DNA from 2 places in the Clostridium cochlearium genome. Region 2 is predicted to be linked to the other one. Evidence: predicted binding sites of a transcription regulator. Region 2 holds the regulator's gene; the other holds the start of a gene.
What was found. Region 2 encodes LexA, which represses DNA repair genes until DNA is damaged. Its sites were predicted from a motif close to CNAACANNTGTTNG; they were not measured.

Region 1: uvrA (excinuclease ABC subunit UvrA) is a predicted target of LexA. The motif match lies at 5,411-5,424, and genes of this name have one in related genera.

What each region holds. Positions count from the first base shown of each region.
Region 1 is NZ_LT906477.1:2,184,753-2,192,873, reverse strand. It holds gene ftsX (permease-like cell division protein FtsX) at 1-615, shown strand, start outside; gene CKV72_RS10700 (S41 family peptidase) at 768-1,967, shown strand; gene CKV72_RS10695 (PDZ domain-containing protein) at 1,986-3,296, shown strand; gene uvrB (excinuclease ABC subunit UvrB) at 3,299-5,284, shown strand; gene uvrA (excinuclease ABC subunit UvrA) at 5,461-8,121, shown strand, end outside.
Region 2 is NZ_LT906477.1:1,105,373-1,113,493, forward strand. It holds gene CKV72_RS05340 (pyridoxal phosphate-dependent aminotransferase) at 1-644, shown strand, start outside; gene CKV72_RS05345 (HPr family phosphocarrier protein) at 726-983, shown strand; gene CKV72_RS05350 (DUF378 domain-containing protein) at 1,019-1,237, opposite strand; gene CKV72_RS05355 (Glu/Leu/Phe/Val family dehydrogenase) at 1,422-2,687, shown strand; gene CKV72_RS05360 (tyrosine recombinase XerC) at 2,998-3,984, shown strand; gene CKV72_RS05365 (hypothetical protein) at 4,002-4,364, opposite strand; gene lexA (transcriptional repressor LexA) at 4,516-5,118, shown strand; gene CKV72_RS05375 (methionine gamma-lyase family protein) at 5,152-6,435, opposite strand; gene hfq (RNA chaperone Hfq) at 6,533-6,772, opposite strand; gene miaA (tRNA (adenosine(37)-N6)-dimethylallyltransferase MiaA) at 6,823-7,767, opposite strand; gene mutL (DNA mismatch repair endonuclease MutL) at 7,784-8,121, opposite strand, start outside.

The DNA of each region.
Region 1 (8,121 bases), 1.1 Mb from region 2:
GAAAGTAAAGAAGAGGCAGTAAAAAAGTTTGAAGAGCAATTAGGTGAAGAGAATAAGGATTTAGTAAAAGGGCTAGAAAAAGAAAATCCTTTACCAAGTTCATTTATATTAAAAGTAAAAGATCCAGAAATGGTAACTGATGTGGTTGATGAAATAAAGGATTTAAATGGAATTGAAAAAATACGTGAGGGAAAGAAAACAGTTGAAAAAATTGTATCTGTTACAAAGACGATAAAATGGGTAGGTATGATATTGTTTATTATACTTATAGGTGTATCTTTATTTTTAATAGGAAATACAATAAAAATAACTGTATATTCAAGAAGAAGAGAAATAGGTATTATGAAATACATAGGAGCTACAGACTGGTTTATTAGATGGCCGTTTGTTATAGAAGGGGGATTAATTGGAATAACAGGAGCTATAATTGGATTTTTGGTTCTTTACTATTTATATAATGCTATATACCCTAAAATGGCTAAAGCATTATACTTAGTAGATTTTATAAATCCATCATATATATTAACATCAATATCATGGCAATTTATTTTAGCAGGTATTTTAATAGGGACCGTAGGAAGTATATTATCCATAAGAAAATTCTTAGCAGTTTAATTTGTTAATAACATTTAGATATTATAAAACACCTTACATGAAAGTAAGGTGTTTTATAAATATTTTATATGTACATATAAATATTTATAAAAAGTAAGAATATATTTATACTATATACAGAAGGTGTATGATATATAAGAAGGAGTGATAAAGTGAATAAGAAAAAATGGATAGGATGGACTATAGCATTATTATTAATTACAAATACTTTAACATATTTGGGAAGTAACATTATACCATTAGCTATGCCTAATGGTAATGTAGTAGTTAGTAAACAAGATTATAATAATCTAGTGCAATTTAATAAATTATTTCAAATTAAAGATATAATATATGAACGATATGATGGAGAAATAAACGAAAAAGACTTAGAAGAGGGTGCTATAAAAGGATTAGCTAATTCATTAAAAGATCCATATACTGTATTTATGACAAAAAAAGAATATGATGATTTTAATACTCAAACAGAAGGTAATTACAGTGGAGTAGGAATACAAGTTCAAGCAAAAAATGATAAAATAATTATAGTAGATATTTTTGAGGAATCACCTGCTAGAAAGGCAGGAGTACTTCCTAAGGATGAAATAGAGAAGGTAAATGATATACCAGTAAGTGGAAGTGAGTTAGATAAGGCCGTATCTCTTATGAAGGGAATAGAGGGAACAGAAGTAAAACTTACATTGTATAGGCAAGATAAAGGAAATTTTGATGTGACTTTAAAAAGAGCAAAGATAAACTTAAAAACTGTAGCTGGACAAATGATAGATGAAAATACAGCACTTATACAGGTAACAATGTTTGATGAAAACACAGCTAAAAATTTTAAAAGCGAATTAGATAAATTAAAGTCTCAAGGTATGAAGGGATTAATTTTAGATTTAAGAGGTAACCCAGGGGGAATATTAGATGAATGTGTAGATATGGTATCTAATTTTGTTCCTAGAGGAAAAACTATTGTTTCAACAATTGATAAATATAAATCAGAGCAAAAATATAAATCTAAAGGTGGAAATTATGTAGGATTACCATTGGTAGTTCTTACTAATGAAGGTAGTGCTAGTGCATCCGAAATATTTGTAGGAGCAATAAGAGATTATAAAATAGGAACCTTGGTTGGAGAAAAGACCTTTGGAAAAGGAGTGGTTCAAACTCTATATGAAACAGGTGAAGGAACAGCATTAAAAATAACAATTTCAAAATATTATACTCCGAATGGGGAAAATATACACAAAAAAGGAATAAAACCAGATGTTGAAGTAAAGTATCCTGAAGAACTACTTAAAAAACCTTATAGTAGAGAAGAAGATCCGCAATTTAAGAAAGCCTTGGAGATAGTAAAAGAAAAGATATAGAAGGGAATTTAAATTAATATGAATATTTTAATGTACACTTTAAGATCAATTGCTTATATGTTAACAGATATGTATTCATTATTACTTTTATTATTGCTAGGAGTGATACTTTATACTAAAAATATAAAAACTGTTTTAATGCAAAAGACTGTATTAGGGGATGAAGTAAACTCCCCTTTTGAACTTACTATATCTCAAATAGTAATTGGGATTTTTGGTGGAGTTTTAGCAAGTATAATTATGGCTTATTTTGGGGTTATATTTTATGAAACTTCAGGAATATATGTATTATTTTTAATATCTATACTTTTGATGAGTTGGAAGCCTAGAAAAATTTGTTTTTCATATTCTGCAGCTATATTAGGAATACTTAGTATGCTAAATTCTTATGCAGCATCATTTATGGGGATGAAAAAAATAAAATTTTTGGACATAAATATCCCCTCAATGATTGCTTTAGTTGCAATATTACATATAGTAGAAGGATTATTAGTTATGGTAGATGGAAGTAGGGGAGCTATACCTATTTTTTCAAAAAAAGGAGAAAACATAATTGGAGGATTTGCACTAAGAAGACTTTGGCCTTTACCTATAGCCTTTTTTATATTGTTAAATTCGATAGACATTTTAAGTATAGAAAATGGAAGCCCTATGCCAAATTGGTGGCCTATATTAAATACGTCTATACCAGAAAAAATACTTATGAATTCTGTTGTTGCATTGGTATCCTTTTATGGAGTTTTAGGCTATAATAGTATAACTTTCACAAAGAGTAAAGAAAAGAAAGCATTAAGTTCAGGAATATTTATTATGACATATGGATTAGCTATGCTTTTATTTGCGCAAATATCACATAAAAATATGTTAATTAAAATTATCTCCATAATATCTATGCCTATTTTTCATGAAATTATGCTAATAATACAGCAATATATGGAAGTAAAAAAAGAGCCTAAGTACATAAGTAATGGTGAAGGAATTATGGTTTTAGATGTGGCACCTAATTCTTTAGCAGAAAATATGGGAATAGAAAGTGGAGATTTATTATTAGAAATAAATAATGAATATATAAAAACTGAATTGGATATAAAAGAAATAATTAATAGAAAAATTATAGATACTATAAAAATAAAAGTTAAAAAAAATAATGGAAATGTAAAGGAACTTTTAAAAGAAAATGTATATGGAGTTAATAAATTAGGAGCAATTTTAATACCTAAGACTATAAATGAAGATAAGCAATTACTTGATTCTGTAGGACAGTCCTTTACAGAAATATTAGAAAAAATAAAAGAAAAGAAAGATGATTTTAAAGATGGTGATGAATAATTATGGATAAACTAAAAGTTCATTCAAAATTTCAACCTAAAGGTGATCAGCCTAAAGCTATTAAAAGTATTTCAAAGGGAATATTAAGAGGAGAACAATATCAAACTCTACTAGGAGTAACTGGATCTGGTAAAACTTTTACCATGGCAAAAATAATTGAAGAAGTTCAGAAACCAACGTTAGTATTAGCTCATAACAAAACATTAGCCGCTCAGCTTTGCTCTGAATTTAGAGAGTTCTTTCCAGAAAATGCTGTTGAGTATTTTGTTTCTTACTATGACTATTATCAACCAGAAGCTTATGTAGCGCAAACAGATACATATATTGAAAAAGATGCTTCTATAAATGATGAAATAGATAAATTGAGACACTCTGCTACCTCAGCATTATTAGAAAGAAGAGATGTTATTATAGTTTCTTCTGTATCCTGCATATATGGACTTGGTAATCCAGAGGAGTATAAGAATTTGACTATATCTTTAAGAGAGGGTATGGAAAAGGATAGAGATGAAGTATTAAAGAAACTTGTTGAAATACAGTATGAAAGAAATGAAATAAATTTTGTAAGGGGAACCTTTAGAGTTAGGGGAGATGTACTAGATATATTTCCAGCATCTTCATCTAATACTGCAATAAGGGTAGAATTTTTTGGTGATGAAATAGAAAAGATTAGAGAATTCGATTCTTTAACTGGGGAGATTATTGGAAAAAGAAATCATGTATCCATATTTCCAGCTTCTCACTTTGCTACCTCAAAGGAAAGGTTAGAAGTAGCAATTAAAAATATTGAAGAGGAACTAGAGGTTAGAGTAGAAGAATTCATAAAGGAAGACAAACTTTTAGAAGCACAGAGGATAAGACAAAGAACAAATTTTGACATAGAAATGATGAGAGAGTTAGGATATTGTAGTGGCATAGAAAATTATTCTAGAATATTGGATGGAAGAGCTCCTGGCACTCCACCGCAAACTCTTTTAGATTATTTTCCAGAAGATTTTTTGTTATTTGTAGATGAAAGCCATGTAACATTACCTCAAGTTAGGGGTATGTATGGTGGAGATAGATCTAGAAAAGATAATTTAGTAAACTATGGATTTAGACTTCCTTCTGCCTATGATAATAGGCCATTGAAATTTGATGAATTTCAATGTAAATTAAATCAGGTGGTTTTTGTAAGTGCCACTCCAGGGGACTTTGAATTAGAAAAGTCTTCTAATGTAGCGGAGCAAATAATAAGACCTACAGGACTTTTAGATCCAGAAATTATTGTTAAACCAATAAAAGGACAGATAGATGATTTATATACAAATATAATGGAAACAATAGAAAAAGGATTTAGAGTACTTGTAACTACATTAACTAAAAAAATGGCAGAAGATTTAACCGAGTACTTTAAAGAAATGAATATAAAAACAAGGTATTTACACTCAGATATAGATACAATTGAAAGAATGAAGATAATAAGAGAATTAAGATTAGGAGAATTTGATGTTTTAGTTGGAATAAATTTACTTAGAGAAGGATTGGATATACCCGAGGTTGCATTAGTAGCTATATTAGATGCAGATAAAGAAGGATTTTTAAGATCTGATAGATCATTAATTCAGATTATAGGAAGAGCTGCTAGAAACTCAGAAAGTAAAGTAATAATGTATGCAGATAATATAACTAAATCTATGGATAGGGCTATAAAAGAGACTAATAGAAGAAGAATTATTCAAATGGAATATAATAAAGAAAATAATGTAGTTCCCAAAACTATTATGAAAGATATAAGAGATGTTATAGAAGCTACAAAAGTAGTAGAAGAAGATGTAGAGTATAATAGTTTAGAAGAGGCAATTAATGCTGATAATGAGAATTTAGAAGAATTAATATCTAAATATGAAATTGATATGAAAAAAGCTGCATCGGATTTAGAATTTGAAAAGGCAGCTCATTATAGGGATATAATTCAAAAATTAAAAAAACAGCTATTAAAAAATTAAAATTAGGGGGTTATTTCTTCAATAATTATTTTGAGGTGATAGCTCCCTTATGATTTTTTATATAAAATTAAATTTACAAATATTTAGTTTGACAATGATTAATGCTAACTTTAAAATAGAGTTAAGCAAATGTATGTTTGCTTTTAGAGAATGTTTAACTATATAAGGAGATAATTATGAGAGATAAAATAGTTATAAAAGGAGCAAAAGTACACAATTTAAAAAATGTAGATTTAGAAATACCAAGAGATAAATTTGTAGTATTTACTGGTTTATCAGGATCTGGTAAATCGTCATTAGCTTTTGATACATTATATGCAGAAGGACAAAGAAGATATGTAGAATCTCTGTCGGCATATGCTAGACAATTTTTAGGGCAAATGGATAAGCCAAATGTAGAATATATAGAGGGACTTTCTCCAGCTATATCTATAGATCAAAAAACTACTAGTAAAAATCCACGTTCTACAGTGGGAACAGTAACAGAAATATATGACTACCTTAGATTACTTTATGCTAGAATAGGAAAACCTCATTGTCCTAAATGTGGTAAAAAAATACAACAACAAACAGTAGATCAAATGATAGATAAGATATTGCAGATGCCACAAAGAACCAAAATACAAGTTTTGGCACCTATCATAAAAGGAAGAAAAGGAGAGCATGTTAAAGTAATAGAAGACATTGTAAAAAACGGATATGTTAGAGCTAGAATAGATGGAAAAATTATAGATTTGCAAGAAGAGAATGTAAAATTAGAGAAGAATAAGAAACATACAATAGAAGCAGTTATAGATAGAATAATAATAAAGCCAGATATAAGAAGTAGGTTAGCGGATTCTATAGAAATAGCTTTAAAATTATCCGAAGGAGTAGTGATTATAAATGTTATTGATAAAGAAGATATTTTATTTAGTGAAAATTTTGCATGTATAGATTGTGGTATAAGTATAGATGAAATATCACCTAGGTTATTTTCTTTTAACTCACCTTTTGGTAAATGTGATTACTGTGATGGATTAGGTACATTATTAGAAATAGATGAAAAATTAGTAATACCAGATAAGAAAAAAAGTATATTGGAAGGTGGAATTTTACCTTGGGCTAATACTGTGCTAAATGAGGATTCATGGACCTTTAGCATATTAAAAGCTTTATCTAAGAAATATAACTTTTCATTAAGTGTTCCAATAGAAGAGCTAGATGATAAAATATACAATATGTTATTATACGGAACAAAAGAAGAACGAATTAGAGTAAGACATAAAAAGGATGGTAGAGTTGTAGATTTCAATCATACTTTTGAAGGATTAATGAATACGTTAAAAAGAAGATACATGGAGACAAATTCTAATTACATAAAAGATAATATAGAAAACTATATGAGTGATAATTTTTGCCCAAAATGTAAAGGGGCGAGATTAAAACCAGAGGCATTAGCGGTAACTGTTGGAGGAAAAAATATATTTGAGTTCTGTAAAATGTCTATAAAAGAGGAATTGAAATTCTTATCAGAATTAGCACTTTCAAATAAGGATAAAATAATTAGTGATCAGATATTAAAAGAAATAAAGAACCGATTGCAGTTTTTAATAGATGTAGGATTAGACTATTTAGATTTATCTAGAATGTCAGGGACTTTATCAGGTGGAGAGGCTCAAAGAATTAGATTAGCTACTCAGATAGGATCCAGTCTTGTAGGAGTTTTATATATTTTGGATGAACCTAGTATAGGACTGCATCAAAGGGATAATGATAGACTTATAGCGACTTTAAAGAAGTTGAGAGATTTAGGAAATACATTAATAGTTGTAGAACACGATGAAGATACAATGAGAGCTGCGGATTATATTGTAGACATAGGACCAGGAGCAGGAGAACATGGTGGAGAAATTGTAGCAGCTGGAGATTTAAAAACTATAATGGAAACCAAAAACTCTATAACTGGACAATATTTAGTAGGTAAGAAAAAAATAAATATACCAGAGAAAAGAAGAGAAGGAAACGGCAAATATATAACTGTAAAGGGAGCAAAGGAAAACAATTTAAAAGAAATAGACGTAGAATTTCCACTTGGAACTTTTACTTGTATTACAGGGGTATCAGGTTCTGGTAAGAGTACGTTAATAAATGAAATACTGTACAAAGGTGTAAATAAAAAATTGAATAATAGTAAAGAACATCCAGGAGCTCATAAAGAAATATTAGGAGTAGAGAATATAGATAAAATAATTAATATAGATCAAAGCCCTATAGGGAGAACACCAAGATCTAATCCTGCTACATATACTGGAGTTTTTGATGGAATTAGAGAAGTATTTTCAAATACAACGGAGTCAAAAATGAAAGGATATAAACCTGGAAGATTTAGCTTTAATGTAAAGGGTGGAAGATGTGAAGCATGTAAAGGTGATGGAATTATAAAGATAGAAATGCAATTTTTATCAGATGTTTATGTTCCTTGTGAAGTATGTAAAGGGAAAAGATATAATAGAGAGACTTTAGAAGTTAAGTATAAAAATAAGAATATAAGTGAAATATTAGATATGACAGTAGAAGAAGCTATAGATTTTTTTACTAATATACCTAAAATAAAAAATAAATTGCAGACATTAATGGATGTAGGATTAGGATACATAAAATTAGGTCAGCCTTCAACTCAACTATCAGGAGGAGAAGCTCAAAGAATAAAATTGGCTTCAGAGCTTTCAAAGAGAAGTACAGGAAAGACCTTGTATATATTAGATGAGCCAACTACAGGACTACATATAGATGATGTAAATAGGCTTATAGATATTCTTCAAAGACTTGTGGATGGAGGAAATACTGCTATAATA
Region 2 (8,121 bases):
TTAATGTTATAGCTAATTTTTGTAAAGAACATAATTTAATAATTTTATCTGATGAAATATATGAAAAGCTTATTTATGGACATAATAAACATATAAGTATAGCAAGTTTAAATGAAGATTCATATAGCAGAACTGTTGTAATAAATGGGGTATCTAAAACTTATGCTATGACTGGTTGGAGAATAGGATATGCAGCAGGCCCGGAAAATATAATTAAATTAATGAATAATATACAAAGCCATATGACTTCAAACCCAAATTCTATTGCTCAATATGCAGCTTTAGAAGCTTTAACAGGTGATCAGGAATTTATAAATAGTATGGTTTATGAATTTGAGAAGAGAAGAAACTATATGGTGGAAAGAATAAATTCAATAGATGGAATAGATTGCATAGAACCTAAAGGAGCTTTTTATGTATTTGTAGATATAAGTAAAATAATAGGCAAGAAGAGCAGTGGGGAAGAAATAAAAAATTCTGTAGATTTTTGTGAAAAATTATTACAAGAATATAAAGTAGCGGTGGTTCCAGGAGCGGCTTTTGGATTAGAAAATCATATAAGACTTTCTTATGCTACATCTATAGAAAATATAGAAAAGGGATTAGATAGAATATCAAATTATATTAATGGATTAAAAAGTTAAAGTCTTTATACATTTAAAATATTTGAGTTTAATGGTATAATAAAGGTGATTTACTAATTATTTGATACAGGGGTGATATAAATGGTTAAAAAGGAAGTTGTAGTAAATAGTTCAACAGGTCTTCACGCTAGACCAGCTACTTTATTAGTAAAAAAAGCGTCTTCATTTAAATCTGATATAACTATTGAATATAATGGTAAGGAAGCGAATATCAAGAGTCTTATTGGAGTGTTATCTTTAGCTGTAACTAATGGAGCTACAATTACAATAAAAGCTTCAGGGGATGATGAAGCTTTAGCAGCAGAAGAAATTGCAAATTTAATTCAATCAATGGACTAAAAAATAAAAGGCTCAATAGCTAGAGCCTTTTATTTTTATGATTTAGAGTATTTCTTAATTTTTAAAAATAGGAATAATAAATATATACCAGCTGCTCCGATAATTATATATATTAGCCTAGATATTAGGTTAGCAGGTTCACCAAAAATAGCGCTTACTATGTTCAAATTAAATAGACCTAAAAGACCCCAGTTTAAAGCTCCTATAAATACTAATAAGAAAGAAATTTTGTCAACTAAATTAAATTTATACATAATAGTGCCTCCCATTTGTTTTAATACTATTCTAATTAAATTATATTAATGAACTATAATTTATAGAACGTATTTATACAATGGGGTTGTAAAAAATAGTTAATACAAATTTCAAAAAAATACAAGAAATTTGTAAAAAAAGTAGTATAATAAATATATGCTAATAGATTAGGGGGTTAAAACAATGAATGTTGAAGAATTAAATCCGTTTAAAAATGTGCAAAAAATAATAAAGAAAACTTGTGAAGATTTAAATTTAAGCGAAAGTGTTTATGAATTAATTAAGGAACCAGCGAGAGTTCTTGAAGTTAATATTCCAGTTAAAATGGATGATGGAAGTATAAAAGTATTTAAAGGATACAGAAGTCAACATAATAATTCTATAGGTGCTACAAAGGGTGGGGTAAGATTCCATCAAAATGTAAACTTAGATGAAGTAAAAGCGCTATCTATATGGATGACTTTTAAATGTGCTATAGCAAATCTTCCTTTTGGTGGTGGAAAAGGTGGAATTATAGTAGATCCTAAAACTTTATCTAAAGGTGAATTAGAAAGATTAAGTAGAGGATATGTAGATAAACTTTACGAAATAATAGGTGAAGATATAGATATACCAGCTCCAGATGTAAATACCAATGGTGAAATAATTGCATGGATGGCAGATGAATATAATAAGCTTTCAAGACAAAATGATTGGGGAACTTTTACAGGTAAGCCAGTAGAATTAAATGGTTCAAAAGGTAGAACAGAAGCAACAGGATTAGGGGTTGCTATAGTTGCTAGAGAAGCTTTGAAAAAACTTAATAGAAGTTTGGAAAATTCATCCGTAGCTGTTCAAGGTTTTGGAAATGTAGGAAGCCATGCAGCACTTTGTATAGAAAAACTCGGTGGAAAAATAGTTAGTGTATCTGAATGGGATAGAGAAAAAGGATTCTATGCTATACATGATGAAAAGGGATTAAAAGTTGAAGAATTAATAAAACACTTTAAAGAGAATGGAACTTTACTAGGTTTTGGTGGAAGTTCTGAAATAAAAGAAGAAGAGTTTTGGAGCTTAAATGTAGATGTATTAGTTCCTGCAGCATTAGAAAATTCTATAAACATAAACAATGCTAAATTAATAAATGCTAAATTAATTTGTGAAGGAGCCAATGGACCTGTTACACCTGCAGCGGATGAAATATTAGAGAAAAAAGGAGTCGAAGTTACACCAGATATATTAACAAATGCAGGTGGAGTTATAGTTTCTTATTTTGAATGGGTACAAAACTTAGATAACTACTACTGGAATGAAGAAGATGTTAAATCTCGTGAAGAAGAATTTTTAGTAGAAGGATTTAATAATGTTTGGTCAATGAAAGAAAAATTCAATTGTACTATGAGAAATGCAGCTTATATGTATGCTATAAATAAATTAGCAAAATCCATGAAAGCTAGAGGTTGGTATTAAAAATAAAAATAAAGTAGAAGTTTTTAACTTCTACTTTATTTAATGATAATATGTATCAATTGATATGATAAAAGAGAAAAAATAGTAAACGGATTTATTCATAAAAAATATTTTAAGAAATTATTATAAGTAGTTTTATGTGTTTTATAAAAAATATAAATTATTTTTTAAATTTAAATCCATGGTATATAATAATATATATAATTATAGATAATATACAAATATATATTATTATATATTTTTCATTAAAATATATTCGCTAAATACACATTTAGCGAAGTTGGGCAAAATTTAGGAGGTTTTTATCAATATGTACAAGCTTAGAAATATATATGACCCTGAATTACCACAACAATTAAATAATTTTCTTAACTATTTAACTACAGTAAAAGAAAGATCACCTAATACTATGAGTGGATATAAAGTAGATTTAGTTATGTTTTTTAGATTTTTAAAATTATATAAAACTAAATTGCCAAAGGATATAGAATTTGAAGAAATAGACATTAGCGATGTAGACGATGAATTTATAAGAAAAATAAATCTTACAGATCTCTATTCCTTTATGGCATTTTTAGATAATTATAGAGACAATGGAAGTTATGCTAAAGCTAGAAAAGTTGCTACATTAAAATCATTTTTTAAGTTTTTACATAGAAAAGTAAAAATATTAAATGAGAACCCTGCTCTAGAATTGGAGTCACCTAAAATCAAAAAAAGAAACCCTACATATTTAACTTTAGAAGAAAGTAAACGACTTCTCTCCTCTATTGATGGACCTAATAAGGAAAGAGATTATTGTATAATTACATTATTTCTAAATTGTGGACTTAGACTGTCTGAATTATGTAGTATAGATATTTCTAAAATAAAAGAAGATACCCTTTATGTGGTGGGTAAAGGTAATAAGGAAAGGACTATTTATTTAAATAGAGCCTGTTTAAAGGCTATAGAAGATTATTTAAGAGTTAGAAATAAAAATTTAGATAAAATAAAGGATAAGGATGCGTTATTTATAAGTAGAAATAATACTAGAATAAATAAAAGAACTGTAGAACTTATGCTTAAAAAATATTTAAAAAAAGCTAATTTAGACGAGAAAAAATATACTCCACATAAACTTAGGCATACTGCTGCAACTCTTATGTATAAACATGGAGATGTAGATATTAGAAGCCTTCAAAAGATATTAGGCCATGAAAATATATCTACAACTCAAATTTATACTCATGTGGATAATGAAAAATTAAGAGAAGCTGTTAGCTTAAATCCTCTAAGTGGCGAAAGTATGGAATAATAAGCATTTAATGCTTGTTATTTCATCTTTTTAATTTTAATTAATCCAGGAAATTCTTCATATGTAAATTTCTCTGACATTTCTTCATCTGTCAATATTTCTTTTAGGCCTTCTACGTCTTCAATAAATTCAAAAGGACATTCATCATCTTCTTCTGAATAATTAGAAGTTATATCTTCACCTAACCAATCTATATTTTTTTCTTCTTCTTCCATTACTTTACTTATTTCTAAACTTCTCATGCCATTTTCGGCGCCCTTTTCTAAACACTTTCCACAATTATCACATATTTTAGAAGGAGCTAAATCACAAAGATCACATTTATTACAATCATCACAATTCTTTTCTGGATTTAAAATACATTTTGTATATTTTGCCATGTTTCTATCCCCTTTTTATTTATTTTCGCTTAAGTATTATATCAAAGTAAAATTATATATTCAAGGGCTTAAAAGAACATAAGTTTGATATTTAGGCAGATGTATGCTATAATTTCAAGTAAATTGTATTAAATTTTGAGAGGTGTTTTACATGGCCAGAGAAAACAAACAAGAAGCAATATATGAATTTATAAAAGAACAATTAAGAGAAAAAGGATATCCACCATCAGTTAGAGAAATTTGCAATGCGGTAGGATTAAGGTCTACCTCTACAGTTCATGGCCACTTAAAAAGATTAGAACAAAAAGGAGTCATAAGAAGAGACCCTACTAAGCCTAGAGCAATTGAAGTTTTAGATCATTCTATAATAAAAAAAGAAATGATAGATATTCCTGTTATAGGAACGGTTACTGCTGGTAAACCAATTTTAGCAGTGGAGAATATAGAAGATAATTTTCCTTTGCCAATAGATTATGTAAAAAGTGATAATCAATTATTTATGCTTAAAATTAAAGGTGATAGCATGATAGATGCAGGAATAATGAATGGAGATATGGCTATAATTGAAAAAACAAATTCTGCATTAAATGGTGAAATAGTAGTAGCATTACTTGATAATGAAGCTACCATTAAAAGATTTTTTAAAGAAAAAGATTACATAAGATTACAACCAGAAAATAAAACTATGGAACCTATTATTGTAAAGCAATGTGAAATAATAGGAAAAATTGTTGGCTTATATAGAAAATATTAAAAATAGGTCTTGTGATATCACAAGACCTATTTTTTAGTGATTTAAAACTCTATCTAAAGCCATTAATATACCGGTTTTTGCATGGTCAAAGGTTAATCCACCTTGTAAGAAAGCTATATAAGGTTCCCTTATTGGTGCATCAGCAGATAATTCAATGGAAGATCCTTGTATAAATGCTCCTGCCGCCATAATTACTTGATCATCATAACCTGGCATATCCCATGGTTCACAATGGGCAAAAGAATCTATAGGAGATCCGAATTGTATTCCCTTACAGAAATTAATAACCTTATCTTTATCATTGAATTTTATAGCCTGTATTATATCGCTTCTCTTTTCATTGTATTTAGGTAAAACTTCAAAACCTGCAAGTTCCATAAGCCTTGAACATAAAACCGCTCCCTTTAAGGCTTCTATAGATACATGAGGTGCTAAAAATAGCCCTTGATACATAAGTCTCATTACTCCAAAGGTTGATCCACATTCAGCTCCTATACCAGGTACAGTTAATCTGTAAGAAGCTTGAGTAACATATTCTTCTTTACCTACAATGTATCCTCCAGTAGGTGCCAATCCCCCTCCTGGATTTTTAATTAAGGAACCAGCTATTAAATCTGCTCCCACATCTGTTGGTTCTATTATGTCTATAAACTCACCATAACAATTATCTACAAAACAAATTATATCCTGTCTTATGCTTTTTACTAAATCTATAATTTCTTTTATTTCTGATACTAGTAAAGCCTTTCTCCAGGAATAACCTGTGGATCTTTGAATATGTACTATTTTTATGGATTGATCCTCTTTTATTGCCTTTTCTATGCCTTGGAAATCCAATTTACCATCTTTTAAATCAACTTGTTTGTAGTTTATTCCATACTCTTTAAAAGAACCTATGTTCTTCTCCCCGCTTAAACCTATTACACTATGTATGGTATCATAAGGAGTTCCCACTACAGCAAGCATAGTATCTCCTGGCCTTAAATTCCCAAACAAAGCAGCTCCTATAGTATGAGTACCGCTTACAAAATGAGGCCTTACTAATGCACTTTCTGCATTGAATATACGAGCATACACCTTATCTAAAGTATCTCTTCCCATGTCTCCGTAACCATATCCGGTACTATTAGTAAAATGAGCATCGCTAATTCTTTCTTCTTGAAATGCATTAAGAACTTTTAGTTGATTAAATTCTCTTATTTCATCATAAGCTTTAAATTGTGGTTCTACATCTTTGAGTGCTTTTTCATATAGATCCAATGTATTATCACTTATTTTATATTTGTATTTTAGTAAATATTTTGTACTGTCTATCATTATAATTTACCTCCAAAATAAAAATTGCTACGACTTTATATGATATCACATAAAAAAAGAATAGGCAAAATAATGCCCATTCTTTTACACTTATATTTTAATATTCTGCAGATTGTGGAGTAAATAATATATCTTTACTAGGAGTAATAGTAGAAACTGCGTGTTTATAAATAAGCATTTGCTTATTTAAGGAATCCAATATTATAGTAAAATTATCAAAGCCTTTTACGAAACCTTTTATTTGGAATCCATTAGTTAAATGTATTGTAACTTCAATTTTATTCTTTCTAGCACTATTTAAAAATATATCTTGTAAATTATTTATAGTCTTAGCCAATATAATCCCCTCCAATATGTTTACATTTATATATAGTTCTATAAAATAAATTAAAATCCTTTTAATTTATTGAACTTATCAAGTATTTCACTTACCACAGCATCGTCATTTTCAAATTCATCTTTATTTATCCATATAGCTCTAGGATCTCGTCTAAACCAGGTCAATTGACGTTTAGCATAATTTCTACTTCCTTTTTTGATTAAATATACAGCTTCATCTAAAGATATTTCACCATTAAGGTAGTATAGCAACTCTTTATATCCTATACCCTGCATAGATTGCATAGTTTCATTACAACCCATTTCTTTTAATTTTTTAACTTCATCTAATAATCCTTCTTGTAGCATTTTATCTACTCTCATATTTATTCTATCATATAATTTATCCCTATTCATATACAGCACAAAATAATATATGGAATATGGAATATTAAATAAATTTTCTTTTTCTTCTTTGGCGTATTCACTCATGGGTTTTCCAGTAACTTTATATACCTCTAATGCTCTAATTACTCTTTTTAAATTATTGTAATGGATATTGTTATAGGAATATTCATCTATATCTTTTAAAAGACTATGAACATATTCTTTTCCTTTTTCTTTTGCTAATTCTTGAAGATAATCTCTATAGTCATCATCTTTATTTGCATCAGTAAAACTGTAGTTATATATTATTGAGTTAATGTATAAACCAGTTCCACCAACTAACATAGGAATATTGCCCCTATTATAGATTTCTTCTATTTTACCCTCAACACTATCTTTGTATTCAGCTACACTAAAATTTTCCCAAGGTTCAACTACATCTATTAAGTGATGAGGTATCCCCCTTTTTTCTTTTTCTGATATTTTAGCAGAGCCTATATCCATATGTTTATATATTTGCATTGAATCCGAGGATATAATCTCCCCTTTTAATTTCTTTGCTAAATTTATAGAAATTTCTGTTTTGCCTACAGCTGTAGGACCAGATAGTATAAATAAATCTTTCATAAGTTAAGTATCCCCCTTATTGTACTCTTTTAAATTTTTTTTCTAATTCTGATAATGTTATTTTTATTATAGTAGGTCTACCGTGAGGACAGTTAAAGGGATCTTTTGCAAAACTTAAATCATTTATAAGAGCTTCCATTTCTTCTTTTGATAATTTATCTTTAGCCTTAACTGCTGATTTACACGCAAGCATGGCAATAGAGTCATATTTTACTTCTGTGGTTTCTCCACTACCCATGGCTTTTATATTATCAATTATATCCATAAATAAATTATTTATATCAGGTTTACCCATAATAAAAGGAACTTCTCTAATAGTTACTGTATTTTCTCCAAATAATTCTATATTAAATC